2 regions of the Streptomyces sp. NPDC101227 genome follow, and region 2 is predicted to be linked to the other one. Evidence: predicted binding sites of a transcription regulator. Region 2 holds the regulator's gene; the other holds the start of a gene.

Region 1 (15,321 bases), on a different contig from region 2:
GGTCCGGGCGCCCCACCGACGCCCGTTCATCCGAAATGTACGACTGTCGTGACAGCATCCGAGTCGCCCGCACATGCGGGTGAAGCGGAGCTTCCGGCGGAGGTGAATCGGTGTCCCGACGTGTTCTGCCCTGGGTCTGCACCCTGGGGCTCATCGGGGTGGTGGCGCTGACGCTGCCCTCGTCAGTCCTGGCCGATCCCGGGACGGACGCGGTGCCCGCGGAGCTGACGCCCGGCGGGTCGAGGTCCGCGGGGTGGGAGGACACCAAACCCCCGGACCGGACGCCCCGGCCCACCCACTCCCCGGACACCAGGCACCGGGACAGCAAGCCCCCTTACGACAGGCCGACCCCCGGGACCACGGACAGCGGGACGACGGACACCGGGACGGCCGACACCTGGATCCCGGACACCGGCGAGGGCGAGCTGGGACGGGTCACCGAGGGAGTCGACGGGGGCGATCCGGACGGCCCGGACGGGATGCCGGACGGTACGGGCGGCGGCGCCGATGAGCCGTCGGACACCGGCCCCGCCGGCAGCCCCTCCCCCGCCCCCGCCGAACGCAGCCCGGTCGCCCTCCTCCAGAAACTCCAGACCCTCTACCACCAGTCGGAGGACTCCGCCAAGGCCTACCGGCAGACGGAGAACGACCTCCGGGCGGTGCGGCAGCAGTCCGACACCCTCACCGCCCAACTGGCGCGGGCCCGTGCCCAGCTGGAGGGCGGGCGGGCGGACGCGGGGCGGCTGGCGCGGCTCCAGTACCAGGCATCGGGGTCGCCGGTCTCGTCGTATCTGCGGGTACTGCTGGCCAGGAATCCCCAGCAGGCCATGGACACCCGGCATCTGATCAGGGAGGCGGCGCGGGACCAGCGCGCCGCGGTGGCGCGGTTCACCAGCGGCGAGCGCAAGGCCGACGCGCTGGCGGCCAAGGCCCACGCGGCGCTGGACAAGCAGCAGGCGCTCACCGACCGGGCCCGCTATCAGCGGGAGACGGCGGCGGGGAAGCTCAAGGAGGTCGAGGCGCTGCTCGCCACGCTCTCCCCGGAACAGCTCGCGGAACTGGGGCGGCTGGAGGCTCAGGCGACCGACGGCATGCGGCGTGACGACCGGCCGGCGGAAGCCTGATGGCAAGGAGCCCGGCCGGCGGACCGTCTGGAGGAGTCCGCCGGCCGGGAGTGGCAGGGGCCGGGGGGCCGGCGCGGCCGGTGGCCCGGCTCAGCCGGCCCGTTCAGCCGCCGAGCCCGTTCAGCCGCTGAACGAGGCGAGGTAGGCGTTCGCCTTGTCCGGGTCGTAGAAGAAGTTCTCGAAGTCGGACGGGTCATCGAAGCCGTTGGCGAAGCGGTCGGCGACGGGCTGGATCTGGCCGCCCGCACCGAGGATGTTCAGGACGTGCTCCGGCGGCGGGGCCAGCATCGCGTTGGTCCACTTGGTGACGTGCCGGGCGGTGTTCCAGTAACGGTCGAAGGTCGCCTGCATCCAGTCGCCGTCGAAGGGCTCCTCGCCGCGCTCGACGATGGAGGAGAGGTAGGAAGCGGCGCACTTGGCGGCCGAGTTGGAGCCCTGGCCGGTGATCGGGTCGTTGGCGACGACCACGTCCGCGACGCCGAGGACCAGGCCGCCGGACGGCAGCTTGCCGATCGGGTTGCGTACGGTCGGGGCGTAGCGGCCGGCCAGCGTGCCGTTGGCGTCGGTCAGCTCCACCTCGGTGCAGCGCGCGTACTCCCAGGGCAGGAACGTCTTCATCAGTTCCAGCGTGGTGGCCAGGTGCTCCTCCGGGTCCTTGACGGACTGGAAGGCGTCCAGCGGGCCGCCGGGGATGCCCTCCCAGAAGAGGATGTCGGCGCGGCCGGAGGTGGTCAGGGTCGGCATGACGAAGAGCTCGCCGACACCGGGCACGACGTTGCAGCGGACCGCGTCGAACTCGGGGTGCTCGGGGCGCGGGCCCATGCCCTGGACGTACGCGACGGCCAGCGCGCGCTGCGGGGCGTCGTAGGGGGAACGGGAGGCGTCCCGGCCGAACATGGACACCAGCTCGCCCTTGCCGGCGGAGACCAGCGTCAGGTCGTAGCGGCTCGCGAAGAAGTCCAGGTCGGAGACGGCGGCGCCGTGGATGACGAGCTGGCCGCCGCGCTGCGCGAAGGTCTCCATCCAGCCGGCCATCTTGACCCGCTGGTCGACGGACTGGGCGTAGCCGTCGAGCATGCCCACCCAGTCGATGGCGCGCTGCGAGCCCTCGGGTCCCTCGTGGCTGCCGGGGGCGGCGACCGAGACGCCGAGGCCCTCGATGCGCGGGGCCTGGTTCTCCCAGAAGTTGATCTGGAGGTCGCGCTCGTGCTGGAGGGCGGTGTCGAACATGCACTGCGTCGACATGACCCGGCCGGAGCGGATCTCGTCGGCGGTGCGGTTGGACATGAGGGTGACCTCGTAGCCCTTGTCCTGGAGGCCAAGGGCGAGCTGGAGACCGGACTGGCCGGCTCCGACGATGAGTATCTTCCGCATGGCGGTGCTCTTCTCTGCTACTGCTGTTGAGGGAGGTGTGTCGGGGCGGGGCGCGGCGGCCTACTGGGGGGCGGACTCCAGCGCGTGGCCGACCAGCGCCAGCAGCGACGTCACCACGGTGGTCCGGTCCCGCGCGTCCATGATCACGACGGGTATGTGCTCGGGCACGGTCAGCGCCTCGCGGACGTCGTCCACGGCGTAGGACCGGGTGCCTTCGAAGTGGTTGACGGCCACCACGTACGGCAGGCCGCAGCTCTCGAAGTAGTCCAGCGCCGGGAAGCAGTCCTCCAGCCGCCGGGTGTCGGCCATCACGATCGCGCCGATCGCGCCGCGCACCAGGTCGTCCCACATGAACCAGAAGCGCTGCTGTCCGGGCGTGCCGAACAGGTAGAGCACCAGGTCCTGGTCGAGGGTGATCCGCCCGAAGTCCATCGCGACCGTGGTCGTGGTCTTCTCCGGGGTGGCGGTCAGATCGTCGGTGTCCTCGCTGGCCTGCGTCATCACCGCCTCGGTCTGCAACGGGGTGATCTCCGAGACCGAGCCCACGAAGGTGGTCTTGCCGACGCCGAAGCCGCCCGCCACCACGATCTTGGTGGCGATCGGTGCCCGCGAACGGTCCGTCTGCCAGCTCTGCAGCCCCGCGTCGGCGGTCTGTCCCCCGACCCCGCCGGTCCCTCCCACCACGCCGCCGCTCGCCGTCGGCCCGGCCGCTGTCGTGTCAGAGCTTGTGAAGTCCACCGAGCACCCTTTCGAGCAGCGCGCGGTTCGGACGGCCGGTGCCGTGCCCGGTGCCGTAGACGCGGATCTTTCCCTGGTCGGCGAGATCGCTGAGCAGCACGCGGACCACTCCCAGCGGCATCTTGAGCAGCGCGGAGATCTCCGCGACGGAGCGCATCCGGCGGCACAGCTCGACGATCGCCCGCATCTCGGGCATCACCCGCTCGCCCCAGTTGCCGGCGGTGAGCTCGCGACGCTCCTCGGGGGCCTCCAGCGCGGCCACGAACGTCTCGACGAGCAGCACATGGCCGAAGCGCGTCCGGCCGCCGGTGAGCGAGTACGGCCGCACGCGCGCGGGTTTTCTGTCCGCGCCGCGTATCGGGAGTTTGGGGTTGCCGCTCATGCCGGAACCTCGCTTCGCCCGGCCTCGCACCGGCTCGGTATGCGCCGCTCAACGGCTCGCTCGCTACGTTCGTTCACTGGGCGTTCTCCATCGACTGACGCAGTTCGGTGCGGAGTTCGGGGGTCAGGACATGTCCGGCCCGGCCCACGAAGAGCGCCATGTGGTAGGCGATGACGCTCATGTCGCAGTCGGGGGTGGCGTGCACGCCGAGCAGCGAGCCGTCGCTGACGGACATGACGAACAGGCTGCCGTCGTCCATCGCGACCATCGTCTGCTTGACCTCGCCGCCGTCCATCAGCTTCGCCGCACCGCCGGTGAGGCTGCCGAGCCCGGACACGATCGTGGCCAGGTCGGCGCTGGATCCCTTGGGACCGTCGGTTCCCGGCTGTGCCTCGTCGGCGAGTCCCGGGTCGGAGGCCAGCAGCAGAAGTCCGTCGGAGGAGACCACCGCCACCGAGCGGATGCCCGGGACCTCATCGACCAGATTGGTCAGCAGCCAGTGCAGGTTTCTCGCCTGACTGCTCAGTCCGCGTCCGTAACCGGCGGGCGCTTTCGCGTTCAATCGCGTGCCTCCTCGACAACGTGGCTCTCTCCCGGGGCCCCCGCTCCGTCGGTGTCCGTCTGTGGGATGGTCTGCTCCGCTGTACGTTCCGCGATCTCGGCCTCGATGTCGCGGCGGCCGTCTCGCGCCCCTTGCTGGAACCCGCCGAGCCGGCGCCGCAGCGCATCGGCCGTGGACGCGCCGCTCTTGCGCGGTGCGGCGGGTGCCTGCTGCTGCGCCACGACCTTGGGCGTGCGCTTGGGCAGGCCGGTGGCGGTGCGCCGCTTCTGCGGGGATGCGGCGGCGGGGTCTTCGGCGTCCGGTGCGGGCGCTTCGTCGCCGCCTTCCTCGGCGGGCGCCGGTTCGGTGAGCGCCTCATCGGTGGCGGTCGGCTCGTCGGCCTCGGGTGCATCGGCCTCGGGCGCGGCGGCCGGGGCGCCGTCAAGGCGCGCGTGGGCGTCCGGGCCGATGGCGTACGGGTCGGCGCCGGCGGCGGGCCCGGCCGTCGCCTCCGTGCGTCCGTCCGGCGTCTCGTCGGCGGGCCGGGTGTGCTCGCCGTCGGGTTCCGCGTCGGCGCCGGCCGCGTCGATGGCCCGCTCCGCGGCGGCCACCAGCGCATCGGTTCCGGTCTCGCCGCTCTCCGTGTCCGCTGCGGGCGCGGCGGCGGGTTCGGTGCGCGCCACCCGCGTCGGCAGGGCGTTGGAGTTCGCCTCGGCGACCGAGCCGGGCAGGCTCGGGGTGTGCGCCAGGTCCTGCGGCACGGTCGACGGCGCGGCACCGGCCGGCGAGGGGCGGGTGGGCAGGATCGACTTGGGCAGCACGACGACGGCGGTGACGCCGCCCTGCTTCTGGTCGCGCAGCTGGACCCGTACGCCGTGCCGGGCGGCCAGCCGCACCACGACGTAGAGGCCGAGGCCCAGCGCCTCGTCGATGGTCTCGGAGGACGAGGCCGCGTCGACGTCGGAGAGCCGCTCGTTGAGCTCGGCCAGCCGGTCGGCGGTCATCCCTATGCCCTGGTCCTGGACGGAGAGCATGACCTCGCCGCTCTCCAGCAGCCAGCCGGACAGTTCGACATGGGCGTTGGGCGGCGAGAACGCCGTGGCGTTCTCCAGGAGTTCGGCGACCAGGTGGCTGAGGTCGTCCGCGGCGAAGCCGGCGACCTGGGAGTGCGGGGGCAGCGACTCGATGCGCACCCGCTCGTACCGCTCGATCTCGCTGATGGCGGCGCGCAGCACATCCAGCAGCGGTACCGGGCCCGGGTGGCTGTTGCCGTGCTGTTCGGCGCCCGCCAGGACCAGGAGGTTCTCGCTGTTGCGGCGCATCCGCGCGGCGAAGTGGTCCAGCTTGAAGAGGGTGTCCAGGCGCTCCGGGTCCTGCTCGCTCTCCTCCAGCGACTCGATGACGCCGAGCTGGCGCTCCACCAGGCCGAGGGTGCGCAGCGAGAGGCTGACGAACCGCCCGTGCACGCCGGAGCGCAGCGCCGCCAGCCGCTCGGTGAGATCGGCGATCTCCTGCTTGAGCTCGCCGGCCTGGTCCTGGAGCACCTCGCGCTCGGCGACCAGCCGCTGCCGGCCGCCGATCAGCCGCTTGCGCTCGCCGGCCAGCTCCTCGTTCTTCTTCGCCAGCTCGCTGACCTGGGCGTGCAGGGCGTTGACGGACCGTACGGCGGCGGCGAATTCGTCGTCGCGGCCCTTGTAGGCGAGGGGCTCCTCGTGGGCGGGGTCCTCGGCGAGCCGCCTGGCGCCGATCCGCAGCGCGGCCAGTGGCTGGGTCATGGTGCGGGCGGCCCAGATGCCGGCGCCGACGGCCAGCAGCAGGCAGAGGCCTTCGAGTCCGATACGGATCTCCAGCGCCGTCACATCGTCGTCGCGCAGGGTGCCCAGGCGCTCGATGTCGGCGGTGGCCATCCCGGACTCGACGCCGCGCATCAGCCCGATCCGGGCGGTGAGCGAGGACTGCACCCGCCGACGGTTGAGCCGCAGATCGGTGGCGTCCAGCCGGGGCTGGTCGGTGAGGCGGGTCAGATAGCGCTCGGCGGTGGTGACATCGCCGCCGTTCACGGTGCGGTCGTAGCGCTCCCGGGCACCGTCGCTCGCGGCCTGCGCGAAGTCGCCCAGGGCGCCCTGTTCGCGCAGATGGGCCACCTGGGCGGCGGCGGTGAGCCGGGGCTGCGGGCCGCCCGCGCCCAGTGCGGCGAGCAGCAGTCCGCGGGTGCCGGCGGCCTGGTCGGCGGCGCGGCCGAGGGCGGGCAGCGCGCGGGTGTCGGCGTCCGCCGCGTCCGCGCGGGCGGGCAGTCCGCGGGCGATGTCGTCGCTGATCGCGCCGAGCGCCTGGACGACCTCGGTGTATGCGGCGTGGATCTCCTCGGGCGTGCCGGGCCCGGTCAGCGCCTGGTGACGGGTCCCCGGGAGCCCGGCCAGGAGCTTGTCGGCGGCGGCGAAGACCTTGGTGTCCCCGGAGGCGTCGTTGGCCTCCTGGCGCAGTTCCTTGATCTGCCGGTCCACCCGGTCGCGCTGGGAGGCGGATTCCGGGCTCTCGGCGCCGGCGGGGGAGCCGGAGGCGCGGGGGGCGCCGGTGGCGCCCGGCGTGGCCTGGGGGGTGTGGGTGCCGCGCCCGGCCGCCACATACGCGGTCATCGCGTCGCGCTCGTCGGCCAGGGAGTGCGCGAGCGCGATGGCGCGCGCGTTCAACTGGGCCAGGTCGACCAGCTGCTGGGAGGTCTGGGCGTTGTCGGCCGCGGTGCCAACGGCGGGTGCGCCGGCCCCGAGGACGGCCGCGGCCACCACCGCCACGGCCCCGACGAGCCGGTTGCGCACCCGCGCGGGACGCCGTCCCGTGGCGCCCGCACCGTCGCCCGTCGCGCCCGGGCCCGTGCCCGGTCCCGAACCGGCCGGTGAACCCGGCTTCCCTGCGCCGCCCCGAAGCCGCTTCATCCGCACCGCTGCTCGCATTCTTGTCTCGCCTGCGCACGCCGTGTGGCGGCGCCGACCCGGCTCACTCTCCGCCCGCGGAGGAGGCCCCTGCGAAACCGCAGCAGCGCACACTTCCGCGAAGGGAAAAACAGCCCGGCTCTACGCGTCGCGACGAACGTAATGGCCCCGCCCCTGATCCGGGCATCGACCATTCCACCGGCACCGCGCAGTGGCTCGGCAACACCTGCCCGGCCACCTGAAGGAGTGAACATCAATCGGAGTTTGACCATCAACCCGCCTGCCTCGGCGGTTGCGGCTGCAACCTGGGCCAATCCCGAGACAGGTTTGGAGATGCGCCGCGGTCCTGGAAAGATGCGCGCCCGCATCCGCCCGGGCCCCCGGCGCTTACCGTCGGTACGGCGCCGACCTGCCCGTACGCCGTCTCCCCCGGAACCGCCCGGCAAACGCGCCGGATCCGCCTCCTCCGGCAGACTTTTCCGTATGCGCATCGAACTCGCCACCGAGCCCGGCGATCCCCAACGCCCAAACGAGGACTACGCATCGGTTGCCCTGCCCGCCGGTGGGCAGGGCGGAGTCCTGGTTCTGCTGGACGGGGTGACCCCGCCGGAGGGGGACTACGGCTGCCGCCATTCGGTTCCGTGGTTCACCGCGCGGCTCGGGGGCGCAATGCTCGAACTGTCGGGTTCACACCGGGATATGACGCTCACTGAGGCGCTCGCCGAGGCCATCTCCCGGACGGCCGACACCCATCGGACCTCGTGTGACCTTTCTCACGTCCGCACTCCACAGGCAACTGTCGTCGCCGCGCGGTGGTCCGACCGCACCGTGGAGCATCTGGTGCTGTCCGATTCCGTACTGCTTCTGGAGCACCCGGACGGATCGGTACATCCGGCGCTGGACCCCCGGCTGGACGAACTGCCCCCGGCCGTCCGCGCCCGGCGCGACGCCGTACGGGCGCTGCCCCGCGGCTCCGCCGAACGCGCCGCCGCGGGCCGGGAGTACGGCCGGGCGGTCGAGGCGCTGCGCAACGCCGAGGGCGGCTTCTTCACCGCGGCCGCGGATCCGGCGGTGGCCGGGCGCGCGGTCACGGGCAGCACCCCGCGCTCCGAGGTCCGCTCGCTGACGGCGCTGAGTGACGGCGCGGGCCGCTGGGTCGAGGTCTTCCGCGAGGGCTCCTGGGACCGGTGCGCGGCGCTGGTCGCCCGGGAGGGGCCGCAGGCGCTGATCGACCGGGTGCGGGCGGCGGAGGCGGCGGATCCGGAGGCCAGGTCGTATCCGCGGGGGAAGGCGCGGGACGACGCCTCGGTGATTTTTGTGGCGCCGTGACAAAGATTTCCGTGCCGCCGGGACCACACGGGCCCCGGCGGCGCCCGGTCAGCCCTCTTCCCCTTCCTGTTCCGCGTTGAGGCGGTGCAGGAGGCGGGCCAGTTCGGCGACCTCGGCGGGGTCCCAGGCGGCGAGGCGGCGGGCGTAGCGGGCGCGGCGGGCGGTGCGGACGCGGGTGAAGCGCTCGCGGCCCTCGTCGGTGATGCGTACCAGGACCGCCCGGCCGTCGGCGGGGTCCGGTTCGCGGGCGACGAGTCCGAGCTTTTCCAGGGCGTGCAGCTGGCGGCTCATGGTGGCCTTGCCGACGCCGAAGAAGGCGGCGAGTTCGGTGGCGCGCTGGGCTCCGGCATCGGCCAGCCGGACGAGCAGGCCATAGGCGGCCGGCTCAAGGTCGGGGTGGACCTCGCGCGCCAGCTCTCCGGACGAGGCACGGGCCCGGCGGAGGAATACCGCCAATTCGCGCTCCAGGGACAGGAATACGTGGTCCACACCAGTTTGTTCGCCGTCCGCCGTCATTCCGTCGGCTCCGGTGTTGTGCACGTCAGCGCCCTTTCCCGCTTTCCCTGCCTGAAAGTTTCTTTCGCCGGCGGCCGAAGCCGCAGCTCGGCCAGTATTTCGCAGGATTAGACCAACGGCAGCCCCCGCCCCCTCTTTTGTCACGCTGGTCTACGCGCGTACCGTCCTTTGTGGCATGGCCACACCAAGTGGGTAGCAAGTGGGTAGCAAGTAGGTACGCAGGTAAGCACGCAGGTACGTACCAGTGTCATGCCGGTCGATCCCCCCTCTTCGGACCACCCCCCTCAGGTCACTCGACCTTCCCCCCTCAGGTCACTCACCTAGATCCTCGAGATCTATGGAGGCACGTATGCCCGTGCTCAGATCCGGAGCCCCGCACCACCCCTACTCCCCCCGCCCCCACCGCCCGGCCCGTTCCCTGGCGACCGCCGCCGGGGCCCTGATGGCGGCCCTCTCCCTCCTGCTCGGCGCGTCCGGCACCGCGGGTGCCGCGGCCCCCGGGCGCGCGACCGAACCCAGCCACCCCGAACAGGACTGGGCCGGCTCCCAGATCGCCAAGCACGAGGGGCACGCGGCCGGTATCGCCGCGTCGCCGTCCTCGCTGGCGGCGTCCGTCGAGGGCGTGGACGTCAGCAGCCACAACGGCAATGTCGCCTGGTCGACGCTCTGGAACAGCGGGTCACGGTTCGCGTACGTCAAGGCGACCGAGTCCACCAGCTACACCAACCCGTACTTCGCGCAGCAGTACAACGGCTCCTACAACGCGGGGATGATCCGTGGCGCGTACCACTTCGCCACCCCCAACACCTCCAGCGGCGCCGCCCAGGCCAACTACTTCGTCGACCACGGCGGCGGCTGGTCCAAGGACGGCAAGACACTGCCCGGGGCGCTCGACATGGAGTACAACCCCTACGGCTCGACCTGCTACGGGCTGAGCGCGGCCGGGCTGGTGAACTGGATGAAGGACTGGTTCGCCACCTACAAGGCGCGCACCGGCCGGGACGCCGTCATCTACACCTCCACCAGCTGGTGGAAGCAGTGCACCGGCAACTCCACGGCCTTCGGCAGCATCAATCCGCTGTGGGTCCCGCGCTATGGCTCCTCGGTCGGCGAACTCCCGGCCGGCTGGGGCTTCCACACCATCTGGCAGTACACCTCCAGCGGTGCGACGGTCGGTGACCACAACCGCTTCAACGGCGCCCTGGACCGCCTCCAGGCCTTGGCCAACGGCTGACGCCTGACGCCTGACGGCGCCCCCTGGCGGCCGGCCCGTCCCTGGTGGGAGGGACGGGCCGGTTGGTGGCCGACCGGCCACCGCCGCCTCACGCCGCGACCGGCACCTCCGGCGCGGCACCGTTGGACGCCGGTACCAGCGCCAGCTCCAGGACCTGGCGGACGTCCGAGACCGGGTGCACCTCGAGGTCCTCGAGGATCTCGGCCGGCACGTCGTCCAGGTCCGGCTCGTTGCGCTTGGGAATGACCACCGTGGTGATCCCCGCGCGGTGCGCGGCGAGCAGCTTCTGCTTGACGCCGCCGATCGGCAGGACCCGGCCGGTCAGCGAGACCTCACCCGTCATCGCCACATCCGGTCGGACCTGGCGGCCCGACAGCAGCGAGGCCAGTGCGGTCGTCATCGTCACGCCCGCGCTCGGCCCGTCCTTGGGCACGGCACCGGCCGGTACGTGCAGATGCACCCCGCGCTCCTTCAGATCGCCGACCGGAAGCTCCAGTTCCGCGCCGTGCGAGCGGAGGAAGGAGAGCGCGATGTGCGCGGACTCCTTCATGACGTCGCCGAGCTGGCCGGTCAGCTGGAGGCCGGACGCACCGGTCTCGGGATCGGCGAGCGACGCCTCGACATAGAGCACATCGCCGCCCGCGCCGGTGACCGCGAGGCCGGTGACCACGCCGGGCACGGCCGTACGCCGCTCGGCCGGGTCCTGGGCGGCCTCCGGGGTGTGGTGCGGCCGTCCGATCAGCGGGCGCAGCTGGTCCACGCCGACGGTGAACGGCAGCTCCCGTTCGCCCAGTTCGTGCTGGGCCGCGACCTTGCGCAGCAGCCTGGAGACCGCCCGTTCGAGATTGCGTACGCCGGCCTCCCGGGTGTACTCGCCCGCCAGCTTGCGCAGCGCATCGTCCTCGAGGGTCACCTCGCCGGACTCCAGGCCCGCCCGCTCCAGCTGACGCGGCAGCAGGTGGTCCCGGGCGATGACGACCTTCTCGTCCTCGGTGTAGCCGTCCAGCCGGACCAGCTCCATCCGGTCGAGCAGCGGCTCGGGGATGGCTTCCAGGACATTGGCCGTGGCCAGGAAGACGACGTCGCTGAGGTCGAGTTCGACCTCCAGGTAGTGGTCGCGGAAGGTGTGGTTCTGCGCCGGGTCCAGGACCTCCAGGAGGGCGGCGGCCGGGTCGCCCCGGAAGTCCGAGCCCACCTTGTCGATCTCGTCGAGGAGGACGACCGGGTTCATGGAACCGGCCTCCTTGATGGCGCGGACGATCCGGCCGGGCAGCGCGCCGACGTAGGTACGGCGGTGCCCGCGGATCTCCGCTTCGTCCCGTACGCCGCCGAGCGCCACGCGGACGAACTTGCGGCCCATGGCACGGGCGACGGACTCCCCGAGCGAGGTCTTGCCGACCCCGGGCGGCCCCACGAGCGCCAGTACGGCTCCGCCGCGGCGGCCCCCCACCAGGCCGAGCCCGCGCTCGGACCGCCGCTTGCGGACCGCCAGATACTCGGTGATCCGCTCCTTGACGTCCTCCAGACCGGCGTGGTCGGCGTCCAGTACGTCCTTGGCGCCGGCGATGTCGTAGGCGTCCTCGGTCCGCTCGTTCCAGGGCAGTTCGAGGACGGTGTCCAGCCAGGTGCGGATCCAGGAGCCCTCGGGGCTCTGGTCGCTGGCCCGCTCCAGCTTGTCGACCTCCTTGAGGGCGGCCTTGCGGACGTCCTCGGGCAGATCGGCGGCCTCGACCCGGGCGCGGTAGTCGTCGCCCTCGTCCTCGGGATCGCCGTTCAACTCGGCCAGTTCCTTGCGCACCGCCTCCAGCTGGCGCCGCAGCAGGAACTCCCGCTGCTGCTTGTCGACGCCCTCCTGGACGTCCTTGGCGATGGACTCGGCGACGTCCTGCTCGGCGAGATGCCCGCGCAGGATGTCGGTGGCGGCCTTCAGCCGGGCGACCGGGTCGACGGTCTCCAGCAGCCGGACCTTCTGATCGGTGGTCAGGAACGGCAGGTAGCCGGCGTTGTCGGCGAGCGTGGAGACATCGTCGATGCCCTGCACACGGTCCACGACCTGCCAGGCACTGCGCTTCTTCAGCCAGCTGGTGGCCAGCGCCTTGTATTCGGTGACGAGTTCGCCGACCGCGCCGGGCAGCGGGGAGGGCACCTCCTCCGCGACGGTGGTCCCCTCCACCCACAGCGCGGCACCGGGCCCGGTCGTGCCGGAACCGATCCGCACCCGGCCGAGCCCCCGGATCAGCGCGCCGGGGTCGCCGTCGGACAGCCGCCCGACCTGCTCGATCCGGCCCAGCGTGCCGATCCCCGCGTAGTTCCCGTCGATCCGGGGCACAAGCAGCACCTTCGGCTTGTTACCCGAAGAGCCCGAGTCGGCGGCGGCCTGCGCGGCCTCCACCGCCGCCCGTACCTCCGCGTCGGAAAGGTCCAGAGGCACCACCATGCCCGGCAGTACGACCTCGTCATCGAGGGGCAGCACGGGCAGAGTGAGCGGTGTGGACGTCGATGCCATGATCTCCCCTTCGGCAAACAAGTTGAGCTTTACTCACTCAATGCCAGGGGTCCCGGAGATGTTCCCCGCCGTCCGTTCGCTGTCAGCGATCAGCCGCCGCGGCCGCGCCCTGCTACCAGTGCGCGGGACGGCTCAGGGCGGCCGGCAGCCTGGTGGCGGCGTCGCCCTTGGCCGCGTTGAGCTGGGACTGCGTCAGGAAGATGCTGCCGGTGAGGTCCGCGCCGCGCAGGTCGGCGTCCCGCAGGTCGGCACCGATCAGGTCGGCGGACCGCAGATCGGCGCCCTGGAGGTCGGCGGCGATCAGACACGCCCCGCGGAGGTTGGCGCCCCGCAGAGCGGCACCCTTCAGCCGGGCCCCGATGAGATCCGCCCCGCGCCGGTCCTTCTTCTTCCCCGGCACCTTGGCCCGTACGAGCTCGCTCGTGCGCAGCAGCAGCGCATTGACCTCGCCCCGGTGCGCGGGCATGTCCAGCGCGGCCAGCTCCTGGGCGGTGCCGCGGGTGAGGCGCTCGGTGGCGTCGAGCGCGCCGCGCAGGTCTGCGTGGAGCGCGGCAGGCAGCGCGGCGCCGGCCGCTCCGGTGGAGCCGGTGCTTGCACCGGTGGGCAGGGCCAGCGCCTCGGCGAGGTACCACAGCAGCTCGTGCAGCTGCCGCATGACGGGGAACGCCTCGAACATCTCGCGCGCCGTACCCGGCGCCCGTCGCCAGTCCTGGCCGCCGAAGGTGACCTGCGAGACCTTCTGGCCGGCCCCGAAACAGTCGAAGACGGTGCACCCGGAGAAGCCGCGCTGCCGCAGATCGGCGTGGATCCCGCAACGGAAGTCCGTCTGCAGGTTCCGGCAGGGCCGGCCGGCCTCCTTGTCGACCGCGAAGTCCGCCGAGGCCGCGAACGGCAGCGCAACGCAGCACAGCCCGAAGCAGCTGCCGCAGTCGGATTTCAGGCCAAGCGCGACGGGGTCGGGAGCGGGGTGTTCCTGGGCGCGGGACAAGGTGGGTGAACTCCTGTTGCGGGGTGGGTAAAGGGGTCGCACCGTGCGGGGACGGGAGGGCCATTCTCCCAGGCGCAGGCGGCTTCCTGGCCGGAATTAATCCCCTCCCGCGCGGTCCGGCGCGTCGGGCGCCCGGCGATGTCAGTGCCCGGTCCTAGCATCCGGAACATGAGCATGATCGGAGAGTACGCACGGGTCACGGCCGCCGAACTCGACCGGGCGACCGGCGATCCCGAGTGGGCGTTGAAGCTGGTCAGCGGGTGGTGGGAGACCGCCGGAGAAGAGGCGCAGGAGCCGGACGAGGCGCGCTGCCTCGACATCGACAAGGCCTGGGACGCGCTGGGCTTCCTGCTGCGCCGCGCGGGCTTCCCGGTGGATGTCGTCCACGGGGAGGAGGCCATAGCGGACGCCGAGGACTGGGGGTACGGACCGCCCCGCTACCTCGCCCCCGCCCGGGTGCGGGTGGCCGCCGACGCCATGGCCGAGCTGTCCGGCGCGAGCCTGGTGTCAGGCGTCGCCCCGGCCGAGCTCGCCGAGGCGGAGGTCTACCCGGTCATCGTCTGGCAGCGCGGCGAGTCCCTGGACTATGTGAGCGAGCACTACGAGCGGCTGCGGCTGTTCTTCCGTGCGGCGGCGGACGACGGGGAGGGGATGCTGATCTGGCTCGGCTGAGCCGTCGGCCGGGGCGACGCGGGGCGAGGGGCCAGGCGCCACAACTGCCGCCGGGGTGAGCCTGGTCGGGCCCGAGGCCCGCTTCCCCGCGTGCCTCCCCTCAGGCGTGTTGCGGCCGCAGCCGGGCGGGCCGGTCCCGCCACCGGCGCAGCAGGGGCCAGCTCGCGGCGCCCAGGGTGAGCGAGAGCAGATGGCCCCAGTCGGTCATCGGGTCGGCGTAGGCGAGCAGTCCGGTGATCACCAGATAGCCGGCGCCCGCCAGCAGCGGCCAGCGGCACCAGGCCGGGAGCAGTCCGGCGAGAGCGCCGATGCAGGTCATCACGCCGAAGCTGATGCCGTAGTCGAGGCGGGAGAGGGAGCTGTCGGGCAGCTGGCCGGCGGCGACCGAGAAGCCGACCGGGAGTTCGGTGGCGAGGGTGGCCAGCGCATGGCCGCCGAAGAAGACGGCGGCGGCGCGCAGGCCGCCGATCCGCCGCTCCAGGGCGGTGAGGGCGAAGAGGAGGGCGAGGGCGTAGCCGGAGGTCAGACCGCCCGCGACCCACAGGGCGGAGGCGACGAGCACCAGGAGCGGGGCCTGCGCCAGGTGGACGATGTCGGTGCTGGAGCCGCGGAGCAGCTCGGAGACCAGGGTGGGGTCGGCGTGTGCGGCGAAGAGCGAGGTGGCGGTGAGGACGGCGGCGTAGCCGAAGGTGAAGGGGGTGCCGGTGGGGGTGGGCAGCAGCCGCCAGGGCCGCGGGCGCGGGCGGCGGCCGGACGGTCCGGTTCCGTGGCGGGACGCCGACGGAGCCCCGCCGCGCTGCCGCGGAATCCCCGCGAGGACGCCCGGCCGCGCGGCAGCGGTGTCGGCCGGCGTGCTGTCGACGGTGTCCACCCAGCTCATACGGCGAGCCTCCTTCCGTCCCGGAGTACGTTGGCGACCACCCTGCACGCTCAACCCATGAGTGAGCTGTGGAGGTGAGATCCGTCACTCCGCTCAACCTTCATGAG
Region 2 (15,321 bases):
GCAGGCGGCGCAGACGAAGACGACGGCGAGGACGAGCAGCCGGCCGAGCCCGGACGGCACGGGCAGCCGCGCCGGCTCCATGGCCTCCGGCGGCCCGAGCGCCCCGGAGGGGGCGGTATCTGGCGGGTCGATCATGAAACGAACGCTACGTGACGGTTCCGTGCCCTTTTGTCACCCACACGAGTGCACTCTCCGTTCTACACATGATCATTGCCGGCCATGTTGTTGCGCGCGCGGGACGTGTCGCCGACACCCTCATGCACAGGGCATATGTACGCGTCGCGCCCCGGGCCTCGGCTCACCGCACCCACGGCAGCGGTGCGCGACCAGGGGCGGCACGCCCCCCGCCGGACCCGCGCCTAGACGGCCGCGACCGCCGTCCGTACGCCCACCCGTGTGCGGGTGGCCACCAGTCGGCCCTCCTGCGGGTACGCGTGCCAGGTCCGCCAGCGCACCTGGCCGTGCTGACGCTGCGCCAGCATCGCGGTGAACGCATGCGGCGAGCCCGGAAAGGTCCCCGCCAGACCGTGCGGATGCTCGGCGACCAGTGCGAGCAATTCCTGCGCGCGCCCCGCGAAGGAGCCGCGCGACAGCGTCTCGACATGCGCGGCGAATTCGTACTCCCAGTCGCCCAGCCGCTTGGCCACGCCGAGCGGCAGCGGCGTACTGGAGCCCGGCATACAGGCGACGGTCTCGGAACACGTACCGCGCTCCTCTTCGAGAAGCACCTGATGAGAAGCCCCTAGCAGTCTCAACTGCACCTGAGCGTCGTCGAGTTGGAGATCCAGTACCGCCAGGGCCGGCAGGGGTTCCCTGCCCAGGGCCCAGGCGAGGTCGGAGGCACGGGTATCGGTGTACGCCGTTTTCAGGGTGGTGAGCATGGGTCGGCTCCGCAAACACGCAGTGGATGGTGGGCCGGCCCGCCCGAGAAGGATCAGGGATGTACGACTGCCTGCCGGCTCGTGCCCACGTGGGATGCGAGAACTGGGGGATTCTCTAAGGGAGAGGGAATCATGGATGGCAGGTCGACCACAGCCGTTTTACCCATCTTCGATGGGTTTCCATCCCCTAGAGGGCCCCTCAGTTCAGTTGTTCAACACGCAAGCGCCCGGCGGATGTTGACCGTCAGGTCGCGGTCCGCCGGGCGCATATGCGGTCAAGCATGAGCCGTATGCATGTGTGCAGCTGGCGAGGCCCTGGCGGCCGTGGAACGGGCCGCCGGACGCGGTCGGCACGGCCGCCGGAGGGGCACCGCCACGGCCTCGATCGCGGCCGTACGAAGACGGGCCGGGCGCCCCCGCCGCCCCTCGGACCCGTCCCGGCTCAGGAGCCCCCGCCGCCGCAGCCGCCACCACCGCCGCCGCCACCACAGCCACCGCCCCCGCAGGAGGAGCCGCCGCCGCAGCCGCCACCGCCGTGATGCCCGCCGTGATGCCCGCCGGACGATCCGCAGCTGCTGCCCCCACCGCCGGCGGCCCACCAACTACCGCCGCCCGACCGCGAGTACCCGCTCCGCTTGCGGCCGCCGCCACCGCCCCGCGACGCCAGGGACACCAGCCACAACACCACCACGAAGATCACCAGAAAGATCACAAAACCCGTCATCTGCCCCACACCCCTTTCGTTCCCCCGAAGCGGGGGGTACCTCCCACGCCCTTCAGGCAGTGGGGGAGCATCGCCCCGTCCGGCGCCCCGTGCGCCGCTGACCGCCCTCGTCGCCGGCCGTCCATGTCTGTTGTGCGGGACTGATGCCCGGGGCCCTCGGACCCCAAAGCACAGTTGAGGAAGTCCAGAGGTTCGGCGGAGGATGGCGCGCATGGACCGACCGCTGCTCAATCGCCGCCTCGCCGAATTCGGCACCACGATCTTCGCCGAGATGTCCGCACTCGCCGTACGGACCGGCTCCATCAACCTGGGCCAGGGCTTCCCCGACGCCGACGGCCCGGAGGAGGTCAGAGAGGCGGCGGTCCGCGCGCTGCGCGACGGCCGCGGCAACCAGTACCCGCCCGGCCCCGGCATCCCCGAACTGCGCGCCGCCGTCGCCGCCCACCAGCAGCGCTTCTACGGCCACCTCGGCCTGTCCTACGACCCCGACACCGAGGTTCTGGTCACCGCGGGCGCGACGGAGGCGATCGCCGCGTCCCTGCTGGCGCTGCTGGAGCCCGGCGACGAGGTCATCGCCCTGGAGCCGTACTACGACTCCTACGCCGCCTGCATCGCCATGGCCGGCGGCCGCCGCGTCCCCGTCACCCTGCGCCCGGACCCGTCAACCGCCTCCTACCACCTGGACCTCGACGAACTCCGCGACGCCGTCACCGACGACACCCGCCTCATCCTCCTCAACACCCCTCACAACCCCACCGGCACCGTCCTCACCCACGACGAACTCGCCGCCGTCGCCCAGCTGGCCGTGGAGCGCAACCTCCTCGTCATCACCGACGAGGTCTACGAGCACCTGGTCTTCGAGGGCGAGCACACCCCCCTCGCCTCGTTCCCCGGCATGCGGGAGCGCACGGTCACCATCTCCTCCGCCGGCAAGACCTTCGCCTTCACCGGCTGGAAGGTCGGCTGGGTGACGGCCGCCCCCGAGCTGACCGCCGCGGTCCGCTCCGCGAAGCAGTTCCTCACCTACGTCTCCGCCGGCCCCTTCCAGTACGCCGTCGCCGAGGCCCTCGCCCTCCCCGACACGTACTACACGGCCCTGCGCGACGACCTCCGCACCAAGCGCGACATCCTCGCCACCGGCCTCACCGAGGCCGGCTTCCAGGTCTTCCGCCCCTCCGGCACCTACTTCATCACCACCGACATCCGCCCCCTCGGCACCGCCCTGTCCGAAGAGGGCGACGGCTTCGCCTTCTGCCGCGCCCTCCCCGAACGCGCCGGCGTCGTCGCCATCCCCAACGCCGTCTTCTACGACCACAAGGACCAGGGCGCGCCGTACGTCCGCTTCGCGTTCTGTAAGCAGGAGGAGGTCCTGCGGGAGGCGGTCGGGCGGCTGCGGAAGCTCTGAGGCGGTGGGGCCACCGGCGGCACCCTCCCGTTGCGGGTCACCCCGGGAGGCCCGCACACACGGACGCGGGCCCCGGAGCCAGTAGCTCCGGGGCCCGCGCAGCCGGGAAATCGAGGGGCGGGGCTCAGGCCTCGCCGTCCCCCGGCTTGTCGTCGGAGTCGCCTTCGATCTCGGCTTCGAGGCCGAGCTGCTCGACGAGCCACTTGTCGAATTCGATCGAGGCGCGGACCCAGCTGACCGTGCTCGACACAAAGTGTTCGAGCGAGACGCCGGTGCCGATCAGCATCGATGCCTCACCGATCAGACGGACCGTGCCGTCGTCGTGGGTGTGGGTGTAGGCCTTGGGCCACAGGGTCCGGCGGTTCCAGTCGTCGATCGCCTCCAGCAGCTTCGACTTGTCGTCGATGCCGTGGGCGCGGTCGTAGAACGTGCGGACGGAGAAGATCTCCTGCTCCTCCTCACCGCGGAACATGAAGTACGTGCGGAACTGCTCCCACGGGGCGGCGAGGTCACCCTCCTCGTCGACTACGTACTTCAGCTCCATCTGGTCGAGGAGCTGCTTTACCAGGTCCTGGTCAGGCACGACGGGACCATCAGGCCCCGACGGCTCGGGTTCGGGCTGGCCCCCGAAATTCGGAATCGAGGACGGGTCGATGCTCACCGTGGAATTCCCTTCGTATGGTCTCTGCCATCCTCCCCCACATCCGCCCCGTCCTGGCAACCCCAGAGGGTGCGGATGCGGGCAAGGTGTCGGTCAAGCCATGCGATCGCTCCTGGTCAGGCCGCACCCGGCCGGGCCGGCTCCACCGACAGGCGATCACCGTCCACATCGACCCGCACCGTGTCCCCGTCGAGGACCTCGCCCGCCAGGATGGCCCGCGCGAGCTGGTCGCCGATGGCCGTCTGGACCAGGCGGCGCAGCGGCCGGGCGCCGTAGGAGAGGTCCGGGGCCGGGGCGTCGAGGACCGGCTCCTGCCCGAGCCAGGCGAGCCAGGCCAGGGCCCGGTCGGTGACGTCCAGCGTGAGGCGGCGGCCGGCCAGGCGGCGCTGGAGGTGGTCGAGCTGGATCCGGGCGATGCGCTGGAGCTGGTCGGTGCCCAGCGGGTGGAAGACCACCACGTCGTCGAGGCGGTTGAGGAACTCGGGACGGAACGACGCCCGGACCGTCTCCAGCACCTTTTCCCTCCGCTGGTCCTCCTTGAGGAGGGGGTCCATGAGGAAGTTGGAGCCGAGGTTGGAGGTGAGGATGAGGATGGTGTTGCGAAAGTCGACCGTCCGGCCCTGGCCGTCCGTGAGGCGGCCGTCGTCGAGGACCTGGAGGAGGACGTCGAAGACCTCGGTGTGGGCCTTTTCGACCTCGTCCAGGAGGATGACGCTGTAGGGGCGGCGGCGGACGGCCTCCGTGAGCTGGCCACCCTCCTCGTAGCCGACGTAGCCGGGCGGGGCGCCGACCAGACGGGCGACGGAGTGCTTCTCGCCGTACTCCGACATGTCGATCCGGACCATGGCCCGCTCGTCGTCGAAGAGGAAGTCCGCGAGCGCCTTGGCCAGCTCGGTCTTGCCGACGCCGGTCGGGCCGAGGAAGAGGAACGAGCCGGTGGGGCGGTCCGGGTCGGCGATGCCGGCGCGGCTGCGGCGGACCGCGTCGGAGACCGACCGTACGGCCTCGGCCTGACCGATCAGCCGCTTGCCGATCTCGTCCTCCATGCGCAGCAGCTTCTGGGTCTCGCCCTCCAGAAGGCGGCCGGCCGGGATGCCGGTCCAGGAGCCGACCACGTCCGCGATGTCGTCCGGGCCGACCTCCTCCTTGACCATGGACTCCTTGCCGCCCGAGGCGCCCTTGGACGCCTCCTGCTCCGCCTCGGCCGCGGCGGCCTCCTCCAACTCCCGTTCCAGACTGGGGATTTCGCCGTACAGCAGCTTGGAGGCGGTGTCGAAGTCGCCGTCCCGCTGGGCGCGCTCCGCCTGCCCGCGCAGCTCGTCCAGCTTCTCCTTCAGCTCACCGACGCGATTGAGCCCCTGCTTCTCCTTCTCCCAGCGGGCGGTCAGTCCCCGCAGCTCCTCCTCCTTGTCGGCGAGGTCCTTGCGGAGCTTCTCCAGGCGCTGGACGGAGCCGGCGTCGGTTTCGTTCTTGAGGGCCAGCTCCTCCATGCGCAGGCGGTCCACGGCCCGCTGGAGCTCGTCGATCTCGACGGGCGAGGAGTCGATCTCCATGCGGAGCCGGGAGGCGGCCTCGTCGACGAGGTCGATCGCCTTGTCGGGCAGGAAACGGGAGGTGATGTAGCGGTCGGAGAGGGTGGCCGCGGCGACCAGCGCGGAGTCGGCGATCTGCACCTTGTGGTGGGCCTCGTAGCGGCCCTTGAGCCCGCGCAGGATGGCCACCGTGTCCTCGACGGTCGGCTCGGCGACCAGCACCTGCTGGAAGCGGCGCTCGAGCGCCGGGTCCTTCTCGATCCGCTCGCGGTACTCGTCGAGGGTGGTCGCGCCGACCATCCGCAGCTCGCCGCGGGCCAGCATCGGCTTGAGCATGTTGCCCGCGTCCATGGACGAGTCCCCGCCGGCGCCCGCGCCGACGACGGTGTGCAGCTCGTCGATGAACGTGATGATCTGGCCCTCGCTGGACTTGATCTCCGCCAGGACGGTCTTCAGGCGCTCCTCGAACTCGCCGCGGTACTTGGCACCCGCGACCATCGCGCCCAGGTCGAGCGCGACCAGCCGCTTGTTGCGCAGCGACTCGGGGACGTCGCCCTTGACGATGCGCTGCGCCAGCCCCTCGACGACGGCGGTCTTGCCGACGCCGGGCTCACCGATGAGCACCGGGTTGTTCTTCGTACGGCGGGAGAGCACCTGCACCACACGCCGAATCTCATGATCACGACCGATCACCGGGTCGAGCTTGCCCTCGCGGGCGGCCGCCGTGAAGTCCGTACCGAACTTCTCCAGCGCCTTGTACGTGCCCTCCGGGTCGGCGTTGGTCACCCGCTGCCCGCCCCGGCTCGCCTCGAACGCGGCCATCAGCTTCTTGGCGCCGGCGCCCTGCTGCTCCAGCAGCTCGCCGGTGCGGCCGCCCTTGGCGGCGATGCCGATGAGGAGATGCTCGGTGGAGACATAGGCGTCACCGAGATCGCGGGCGCGCTGCGTGGCGTCCGCGATGGCGGACAGCAGGTCGCGGTCCGGCTGCGGTGGCGCGACGGTCGAACCCTGGACGCTGGGCAGCCCGGCCAGCTGACGCTCGGCGCCGTTGCGCAGCGCGGCGGCGTCGGCCTCGACGCTCGCCAGCAGGTCCATGATGTTCTCGTTGTCCTGCCCGGCCAGCAGCGCGAGCAGCAGATGCGCGGACGTCATGTCCGCGTGCCCGGCGGTGACCGCCCGCTCATTGGCGGCGGCCAGCGCCTCCCGGCTCTTGTTGGTCAGCTCGGCATCCACGGCCCGGTGTCCTCCCTGTGTGTTGTTCCGATACGTCTTGCAGGTACCAACGTGCGATAAGTTGAGTCTATTCCACTCAATCTCTGCTGACACGCCCCATCGGGAACCCGTTCGCGTTTTCCGCCGCCGGCGCAACTCCGCGCCACGCTCACGACGAACCACCCCACCCTTGCGCGTGAACGGCCGCGAACGCGTCTTCGCCGGCGGCCGCGCCTCGTGACACTGGCCTTCGACCACAAGGAGGTGCAGCATGACGGCTATGGCACACGAGCCGATGGCTACCGACGAAGAGACCCTCCTGGATTACTTCCTCGCCCTGGAAACCCCCAAGGGCTTCCGGGCCGAGCTGATCGAGGGGGAGATCGTTGTGACGCCACCGCCGGACAACAGGCATGAGCGGTTTTTCAGCAGGATCATCAAGCAGATCTTGGCGAAGTCCGAAACCGACATGGATGTCTCCGGAAACAAGGGGGTGTCGCTGTCCCACGGCGACCTGCCCGCCAAGGACTACGTGATCCCTGATGCCACATTCGTGCCCAGCGAAGCGGATATCTTCGATCTTCCAGGCATGTGGATCCCCAGCTCCGAGATCGCCTTGGTCCTCGAAGTGACCTCAAGCAGCCCGCATAGGGACCGAGTCGAAAAGCGACACTGCTACGCCCGCACTGGAATCCCGCTCTACTTGCTCGCCGATCGAGAGAAGTCAACGATGACGCTGTTCAGCGAGCCTGAAGGCGAGGACTACACCGTGATCCACCGAGTTCCCTTCGGTAAGTCAGTTCCCCTCCCCGCCCCCTTCTCCTTCGACCTCGAGACGACCGACTTCCTCTGACTTTCCCGAACGGCCCGTGAACCCCGAAGGGACGCGGGCCTACCCTTTCCCCCATGGCCCATGACCTCTCCGCCCTCACGCCCGAGTACCTCGCCTTCTGGGGCGAGTACCTGATGCCGACCCTGACCACGCTGCGTACGAACGGGACCCCGCATGTCGTCCCGGTAGGCGTCACTTACGACGCCGGGCAGCGGATCGCGCGGATCATCACGCGCAAGGACAGCGCCAAGGTCAAGAACATCCTCGCCGCCGGGGCCGACGGCGCCACCGTCGCCGTGTGCCAGGTGGACCGCGGCCGCTGGGCGACGCTGGAGGGGATCGCCCGGGTGCGTACGGATGCCGAGTCGGTGGCCGACGCGGTGAACCGGTACGCCGAGCGGTACGGCCGTACGCCGGAGCCGAACCCCGACCGCGTCATGATCGAGATCGCCGTGACCAGGGCGATGGGGCGGGCCTGAGCCCCCTGCGGACCCCGCCCGGGCCTGGCTGAAAACGGACGGTCCGCATCCGGCGTCTTGCGCTCACCTGGTACTCAGGAGAAAGAGAAACGGCAGGCACCGAGCAGGAATGGAATAGTTCCGCACGCAAGCGGACCTTCTCGGCCCTCCTTCGAGCACAAGACGGCAGCTGGAGGCCCGCATGCCGCAGGCGCTGTGCAACGCGACCACCGTCCCCCCGCCGGTTCCCCGCCGCCCGGCACTCGCCCCTCCGCGGCCCCGCGCGGAGCTCTGCCCCCGGTGCGGCGGCCAACTCGCCGTCAACCAGGACGGCTGGAAGATCTGCCACGCCTGCGGCTATGCCTCGCCACCCGGCGCCACCCCTCCACCCCGGGGCGCCTGCGGGGTATCGTCGCCCCCACAGTCGCCACGCCCCGGAGGGCACGATGAACTCGGTCCGAGTGACGGCGATCGCCTGCCTGATGCCGCTGTCCGAGCTGGACGAGGATCCGTTTCTGGTCGACGACCGCAGCCAGCACGACATGTGCAAACAGTGGGCGGCAGCCCGTGATTACCGCCTGACCTGCCGGCTCAGCCTGCACCAGCTGCGCGCCGACCACAGTGCGCTGTGGAGCGATGTCGAAGACGGCCTGGTCGATGTGTTCGTGGCGCCCAACCGCCGGGCGCTGGAGAACGCCATCGACGGGGCCGACGAATTCAGCGCGCGCTGCGCGGCGGCGGGCGTCCGTCTGGAGACCGCCGACCTCGACGAGCCGGTCTACACGCTGGCGATGAAGTCCCATGTGCACCGGCGGCTGTCGATGCCGACGGCGGGGTACAACGGCTGCTGAGGCGCCGAACGCATGACGGAGGGCCGGGGGTTTCACGTGAAACCCCCGGCCCTCCGTCATGCGTTCGGCCATGGCCGCGCCACGCGCGCTACTCGGAGCGCTTGTTGGGCCGCCACACCACCAGCGCGCTGGTCTGCTGCACATCCTGATACGGCACCAGATCGCGGCGGTACGAGGCATGCACCGCCGCCTCCCGCTGCTGCATCGCGCTGGCCGCGCCCTCCAGGGCGCCCTGGAGCTCGGCGACGCGCTGCTGAAGGGCCGCGACCTGGTTCTCCAGCTCGATGATGCGCTTGATGCCGGCGAGGTTGATGCCCTCGTCCTGGGACAACTGCTGCACCGTACGCAGGAGTTCGATGTCCCGGGCCGAATAGCGGCGGCCCCGCCCGGCCGTGCGGTCCGGCGAGACCAGACCCAGCCGGTCGTACTGACGCAGGGTCTGCGGATGCAGGCCCGAGAGCTGGGCCGCGACGGAGATGACGTACACCGGCGACTCTTCGGTCAGTTCATACGGGTTACGACGCTGCCCGCCCCGGCTGTCCATCTCAAGCTCCCTTCGCGGCCTGGAACAGCTCCGCCCGCGGGTCGGATCCCACGGTCGCCTCTCGATAGCTCTCCAGCGATTCCTTCGCCTTGTCGCTCAGGTCACCGGGAACCTGTACCTCGATGGTGACCAGCAGATCGCCGCGGGTGCCGTCCTTACGGGCGGCGCCCTTGCCCCGGGCCCGCATGGTGCGTCCGTTGGGAGTGCCGGCCGGCAGCTTGAGCGTGACCGGCGGGCCGCCCAGCGTCGGCACCTTGACCTCGCCGCCCAGCGCGGCCTCCGGGAAGGTGACCGGCACCGTGATGGTGAGGTTGTCGCCCTTGCGGCCGAAGACCGGGTGGGCGTGGACATGCACGACGACATAGAGATCGCCCGCCGGGCCGCCCTGCTCGCCCGGTCCGCCCTTGCCGCGCAGCCGGATGCGCTGCCCGTCGGAGACGCCCGCGGGGATGCGTACCTGCATGGTGCGGGCGCTCGTCGCGCGTCCGCTGCCCTTGCAGACCTCGCAGGCATCCTGGGCGATCAGGCCCCGGCCCTTGCAGTCGGCACACGGGTCGGTGAGCGAGAAGCCGCCGCCCGCGCCCCGGCTGACCTGGCCGGTGCCGACACAGGTCGGACAGACCCGAGGCGTACCGTTTTTGTCGCCGGTGCCCGCACACGACTTGCACGGCTCCTTGCTGGACATCCGCAGCGGGACCGTGGCCCCGTCGACCGCCTCGGTGAAGCTCAGCGTCACCTCGGACTCGATGTCCTGGCCGCGCCGCGGGTGCGTACGGGTGCCCGCGCCGCCCCGGTTGAACAGGCCGCCGAAGACGTCCCCGAGGCCGCCGCCGAAGCCGCCGCCCCCCTGGCCGCCGCCCTGGGAACCTCCGAAGAGGTCGCCCAGGTCGAAGTTGAAGCTGCCGCCGCCGGCGCCGGGACCGGGCCGGAACCCGCCGTTGCCGAACAGCGCGCGCGCCTCGTCGTACTCCTTGCGGCGCTTGGGGTCGCCCAGGACGTCGTTGGCCTCGGAGATCTGCTTGAAGCGCTCTTCGGCCTTGTCGTCGCCCTTGTTGGCGTCCGGGTGGTTCTCGCGGGCGAGCTTGCGGTACGCCTTCTTGATTTCCGCTTCGGTGGCGTCCTTCGGGACGCCGAGGACCTTGTAGTAGTCCTTCTCAACGAAGTCCTTGGTGCTCATCCTCGACGTCCCTCCTTCCGCGCGATTTCCTTGTGTGTCCTCACGTCAGCCCTCTTCCGGGCCACCGCTCTCCTCGTCCGAGGCCTTGGCGCCCTTGGCGTCGTCCTCGGATCCGGACTTGGCGCTCTGCGCGCCCGGCTGCGGCTCGGCGACGGCGACCCGCGCGGGGCGGATCGTTCGCTCACCGATGCGATACCCGGGCTGCAGGATCGCCACGCACGTGGTCTCCGTGACATCCGGTGCGTACGAATGCATCAGTGCCTCGTGGATCGTCGGGTCGAAGGGCTCGCCCTCCTTACCGAACTGGGTCAGACCCAGCTTGGCGACCACGGCCTCCAGCGATTCGGCCACCGACTTGAAACCACCGACCAGTTCGCCGTGCTCGCGGGCACGGCCGATGTCGTCGAGGGTGGGCAGGAGCTCGGACAGGACACTCGCCGAGGCGATCTCCTTGACCGTGATCCGGTCCCGTTCCACCCGACGGCGGTAGTTCTGGTACTCGGCCTGGAGCCGCTGGAGGTCCGCCGTGCGCTCGTTGAGCGCCGAACGGGCCTGGTCCAGCTGCGCCGTCACGGCCACGTCCTGGGTGCTTTCGTTGGCGTCCCCGGCCGGGGCCGAGCCCGCCTTGTCGGCGGACCCGGCCTCCTGCGCCGCGTCTTCGGGAGCGGCGGAGGTGGGCCCCTCCGCGCCGGCGGGCGTGGAGGGAGGGACGTCAGGCTTCTCGTCGAAGCCCGGGGTCTCCTCCGTCACGCGGCACCGTCCTTCTTGGGCTTCTCGTCGTCGACGATCTCGGCGTCCACGACGTCGTCGGCGGCCTCGGCCTGCTCACCGGCGGGGGCGCCCTCGGCGCCACCGGCGGCCTGCGCGGCCTGGGCGTCGGCGTACATGGCCTGGCCCAGCTTCTGCGAGACGGCCGCGACCTTCTCGGTGGCGGTGCGGATCTCGGCCGTGTCCTCGCCCTTGAGCTTCTCCTTCAGCTCGCCGACGGCGGTCTCGACCTCGGTCTTCACCTCACCGGGGACCTTGTCCTCGTTGTCCTTGAGGAACTTCTCGGTCTGGTAGACCAGCTGCTCGCCCTGGTTGCGGGCCTCGGCGGCCTCGCGGCGCTTGTGGTCCTCGTCCGCGTACTGCTCGGCCTCCTGGCGCATGCGGTCGACCTCGTCCTTCGGCAGCGAGGAGCCGCCGGTGACGGTCATCTTCTGCTCCTTGCCCGTGCCCAGGTCCTTGGCGGTCACGTGCATGATGCCGTTGGCGTCGATGTCGAAGGACACCTCGATCTGCGGGACGCCACGCGGGGCCGGCGGCAGGCCGGTCAGCTCGAACATCCCGAGCTTCTTGTTGTACGCCGCGATCTCGCGCTCGCCCTGGTAGACCTGGATCTGCACGGACGGCTGGTTGTCCTCGGCCGTCGTGAAGATCTCGGACCGCTTGGTCGGGATCGTGGTGTTGCGCTCGATGAGCTTGGTCATGATGCCGCCCTTGGTCTCGATACCGAGGGACAGCGGGGTGACGTCCAGCAGGAGGACGTCCTTGACGTCACCCTTGAGGACACCGGCCTGGAGGGTGGCGCCCATGGCCACGACCTCGTCCGGGTTGACGCCCTTGTTGGCTTCCTTGCCGCCGGTCAGCTCCTTGACGAGCTCGGCGACGGCCGGCATACGGGTCGAACCGCCGACCAGGACCACGTGGTCGATCTCGGACAGGTTGATACCCGCGTCCTTGATGACGTTGTGGAACGGCGTCTTGCAGCGCTCCAGGAGGTCCGCGGTCAGCTGCTGGAACTGCGCCCGGGTGAGCTTCTCGTCCAGGTGGAGCGGGCCCTCGGCGGAGGCGGTGATGTAGGGCAGGTTGATCGAGGTCTCGGTGGACGAGGACAGCTCGATCTTCGCCTTCTCAGCGGCCTCACGCAGGCGCTGGAGGGCCATCTTGTCCTTGGACAGGTCGACGCCGTGGCCGTTGCTGAACTGCTTGACCAGGTACTCGACGATGCGCTGGTCCCAGTCGTCACCACCGAGGTGGTTGTCACCGTTGGTGGCCTTCACCTCGACGACGCCGTCGCCGATCTCCAGCAGCGAGACGTCGAAGGTGCCGCCACCGAGGTCGAAGACCAGAATGGTCTGGTCTTCCTTCTCGAGGCCGTAGGCCAGGGCGGCCGCCGTCGGCTCGTTGACGATGCGCAGGACGTTCAGGCCCGCGATCTCGCCGGCCTCCTTGGTGGCCTGACGCTCGGAGTCGTTGAAGTAGGCAGGAACGGTGATGACCGCGTCCGTGACCTTCTCACCCAGGTACGACTCGGCGTCGCGCTTGAGCTTCTGCAGGATGAAGGCGCTCATCTGCTGCGGGTTGAAGCCCTTGCTGTCGATGTCGATCTTCCAGTCGGTGCCCATGTGGCGCTTGACCGACCGGATGGTCCTGTCGACGTTGGTGACCGCCTGGCGCTTCGCGACCTCGCCGACCAGCACCTCGCCGTTCTTGGCGAAGGCGACAACGGACGGCGTGGTCCTGGCGCCCTCGGCGTTGGTGATGACGGTGGGCTCACCGCCTTCGAGAACACTGACGACGGAGTTCGTCGTGCCCAGGTCGATGCCGACCGCACGTGCCATTTCAATTCCTCCAGCTGACTTGAGTGGAACAGGCTCAAGAGTGCAACACGGAAGAAAACCTGTCAACAGAGCTGAGTCGAGGGCACTCAAGTTTTATACGATGGTTATCCTCACCAGCGCGTATGCAAGGACGCCGGCGCGCCGGAAAGGGTTCCACGACGACCGATGCGGGCCTGAGGGTTGCCTTCGCGACACAGATCACCGGCCGAGCGGCTTCATGGGGCGGCGGATACTGGGTACTCTCAGCGCAGACCTGAAAAGTTACCGCTTAGTAATCGCAGTAATCCCCAGTAGTTCCCCGCTCTCGCAGGCCCGAGGAGCCATCCATGCAACTCGCCGCGATCATCGTGTCGCTGGTCCTCATCGTGGTGGGCGTCGCACTGTTCGTCCGAGCCATCGCACAGATCTACCGCTATGTGAAGCTCGGCCAGCCCGTGCCCGCCGGCTCCCGGACCAACGACCCCACGCAGCGCACCGTCACCGTGGTCAAGGAGTTCCTCGGCCACACCCGCATGAACCGCTGGGGCGTCGTCGGAGTGGCGCACTGGTTCGTGGCGGTGGGCTTCTTCTCGCTGCTGCTGACGATCGTCAACGCCATCGGCCAGCTCTTCAAGGCCGACTGGCTCCTGCCGATCATCGGTGAGTGGACGCCGTACAACGTCTTCGTCGAGTTCCTCGGCACCATGACGACGCTCGGCATCCTGACCCTGATCGTCATCCGGCAGATGTCCAAGCCGAACAAGCCGGGCCGCAAGTCCCGCTTCGCCGGCTCCAACTTCCGCCAGGCGTACTTCGTCGAAGCCGTCATCCTCATCGTCGGCATCTGCATCTTCATGCTGCACGCCCTGGAAGGCGCCCAGCACCACGTCGACGGCTACGAGGGCTCGTTCTTCATCTCGTACCCGGTCGTCTCGTGGCTGGAGGGCATGGACGTCGCCACGCTCCAGAACCTCACGTACTTCTTCGCCGGCCTGAAGATCGCGACGTCCTTCATCTGGATGATCACGGTCGCCCTCAAGACCGACATGGGCGTGGCCTGGCACCGCTTCCTGGCCTTCCCCAACATCTGGTTCAAGCGCGAGTCGTCCGGTGACGTGGCGCTCGGCGCGCTGCTGCCGATGACCAGCGAGGGCAAGGCGATCGACTTCGAGGACCCGGGCGAGGACGACCAGTTCGGCGTCTCGCAGGTCGAGCACTTCTCCTGGAAGGGCCTGCTCGACTTCTCCACCTGCACCGAGTGCGGCCGCTGCCAGTCGCAGTGCCCCGCCTGGAACACCGGCAAGCCGCTCTCCCCCAAGCTGCTGATCATGGCGCTGCGGGACCACGCGCACGCCAAGGCCCCCTACCTGCTCGCGGGCGGCGGCAAGGACGCCGAGGGCGAGGAGAAGGCGACCGCCGAGCAGCTCGCCGACGTCCCGGCGGCTGCCCTGGCCGAGGCCGAGCGCCCGCTGATCGGCACCCTCGAAGAGAACGGCGTCATCGACCCGGACGTGCTGTGGTCCTGCACCACCTGCGGCGCCTGCGTCGAGCAGTGCCCGGTGGACATCGAGCACGTCGACCACATCGTCGACATGCGCCGCTACCAGGTCATGATCGAGTCCAGCTTCCCCAGCGAGGCCGGCACGATGCTGAAGAACCTGGAGAAGAAGGGCAACCCCTGGGGTCTGGCCAAGAAGCAGCGCCTCGCCTGGACCAAGGAAGTCGACTTCGAGATCCCGGTCGTCGGCAAGGACATCGAGGACCTCACCGAGGTCGAGTACCTGTACTGGGTCGGCTGCGCGGGCGCCCTGGAGGACCGGGCGAAGAAGACCACCAAGGCCTTCGCCGAGCTGCTGCACATCGCGGGCGTGAAGTTCGCGATCATGGGCGGCGACGAGGCCTGCACCGGTGACTCGGCCCGCCGCCTCGGCAACGAGTTCCTGTTCCAGCAGCTCGGCCAGCAGAACGTCGAATCGCTGAACATGGCCTTCGGCGAGGACAGCGAGGACGAGTCGACGAAGAAGCCCAAGTCGTCGAAGAAGATCGTCGCCACCTGCCCGCACTGCTTCAACACCATCGCGAACGAGTACCCCCAGCTGGGCGGCGAGTTCGAGGTCATCCACCACACGCAGCTGCTGCAGCACCTCATCGACGAGGGCAAGCTCATCCCCGTCACCCCGGTCGAGGGTCTGATCACGTACCACGACCCCTGCTACCTGGGCCGCCACAACAAGGTCTACACGCCGCCGCGCGAGATCATCGCCAAGGTGCCGGGCCTGCGGAACGAGGAGATGCACCGCCACAAGGAGCGCGGCTTCTGCTGCGGCGCCGGTGGTGCCCGGATGTGGATGGAAGAGCGCATCGGCAAGCGCATCAACAACGAGCGCGTCGACGAGGCCCTCTCCCTCAACCCGGACATCGTCTCCACCGCCTGCCCCTTCTGCCTCGTCATGCTGACCGAC

The links. The regulator HspR, encoded in region 2, represses chaperone genes until heat shock. The targets are predictions, from matches to a motif close to TTGAGNNNNNNNNNCTCAA.
Region 1: the regulator HspR is predicted to act here: its motif matches at 12,697-12,715, upstream of lon (endopeptidase La).

What each region holds. Positions count from the first base shown of each region.
Region 1 is NZ_JBIWOD010000007.1:220,806-236,126, reverse strand. It holds gene ACIRPT_RS18720 (coiled-coil domain-containing protein) at 111-1,124, shown strand; gene ACIRPT_RS18715 (styrene monooxygenase/indole monooxygenase family protein) at 1,245-2,498, opposite strand; gene ACIRPT_RS18710 (GTP-binding protein) at 2,559-3,182, opposite strand; gene ACIRPT_RS18705 (DUF742 domain-containing protein) at 3,217-3,618, opposite strand; gene ACIRPT_RS18700 (roadblock/LC7 domain-containing protein) at 3,692-4,180, opposite strand; gene ACIRPT_RS18695 (nitrate- and nitrite sensing domain-containing protein) at 4,177-7,092, opposite strand; gene ACIRPT_RS18690 (protein phosphatase 2C domain-containing protein) at 7,573-8,418, shown strand; gene ACIRPT_RS18685 (MarR family winged helix-turn-helix transcriptional regulator) at 8,467-8,934, opposite strand; gene ACIRPT_RS18680 (lysozyme) at 9,284-10,168, shown strand; gene lon (endopeptidase La) at 10,257-12,674, opposite strand; gene ACIRPT_RS18670 (pentapeptide repeat-containing protein) at 12,787-13,662, opposite strand; gene ACIRPT_RS18665 (YfbM family protein) at 13,831-14,334, shown strand; gene ACIRPT_RS18660 (rhomboid-like protein) at 14,435-15,214, opposite strand.
Region 2 is NZ_JBIWOD010000009.1:245,549-260,869, reverse strand. It holds gene ACIRPT_RS22925 (polyamine aminopropyltransferase) at 1-135, opposite strand, end outside; gene ACIRPT_RS22920 (DUF2617 family protein) at 360-881, opposite strand; gene ACIRPT_RS22915 (hypothetical protein) at 1,324-1,605, opposite strand; gene ACIRPT_RS22910 (pyridoxal phosphate-dependent aminotransferase) at 1,817-3,010, shown strand; gene ACIRPT_RS22905 (YbjN domain-containing protein) at 3,135-3,671, opposite strand; gene clpB (ATP-dependent chaperone ClpB) at 3,788-6,436, opposite strand; gene ACIRPT_RS22895 (Uma2 family endonuclease) at 6,687-7,268, shown strand; gene ACIRPT_RS22890 (pyridoxamine 5'-phosphate oxidase family protein) at 7,322-7,726, shown strand; gene ACIRPT_RS22885 (hypothetical protein) at 8,152-8,556, shown strand; gene ACIRPT_RS22880 (heat shock protein transcriptional repressor HspR) at 8,645-9,100, opposite strand; gene dnaJ (molecular chaperone DnaJ) at 9,102-10,277, opposite strand; gene grpE (nucleotide exchange factor GrpE) at 10,323-11,027, opposite strand; gene dnaK (molecular chaperone DnaK) at 11,024-12,880, opposite strand; gene ACIRPT_RS22860 ((Fe-S)-binding protein) at 13,207-15,321, shown strand, end outside.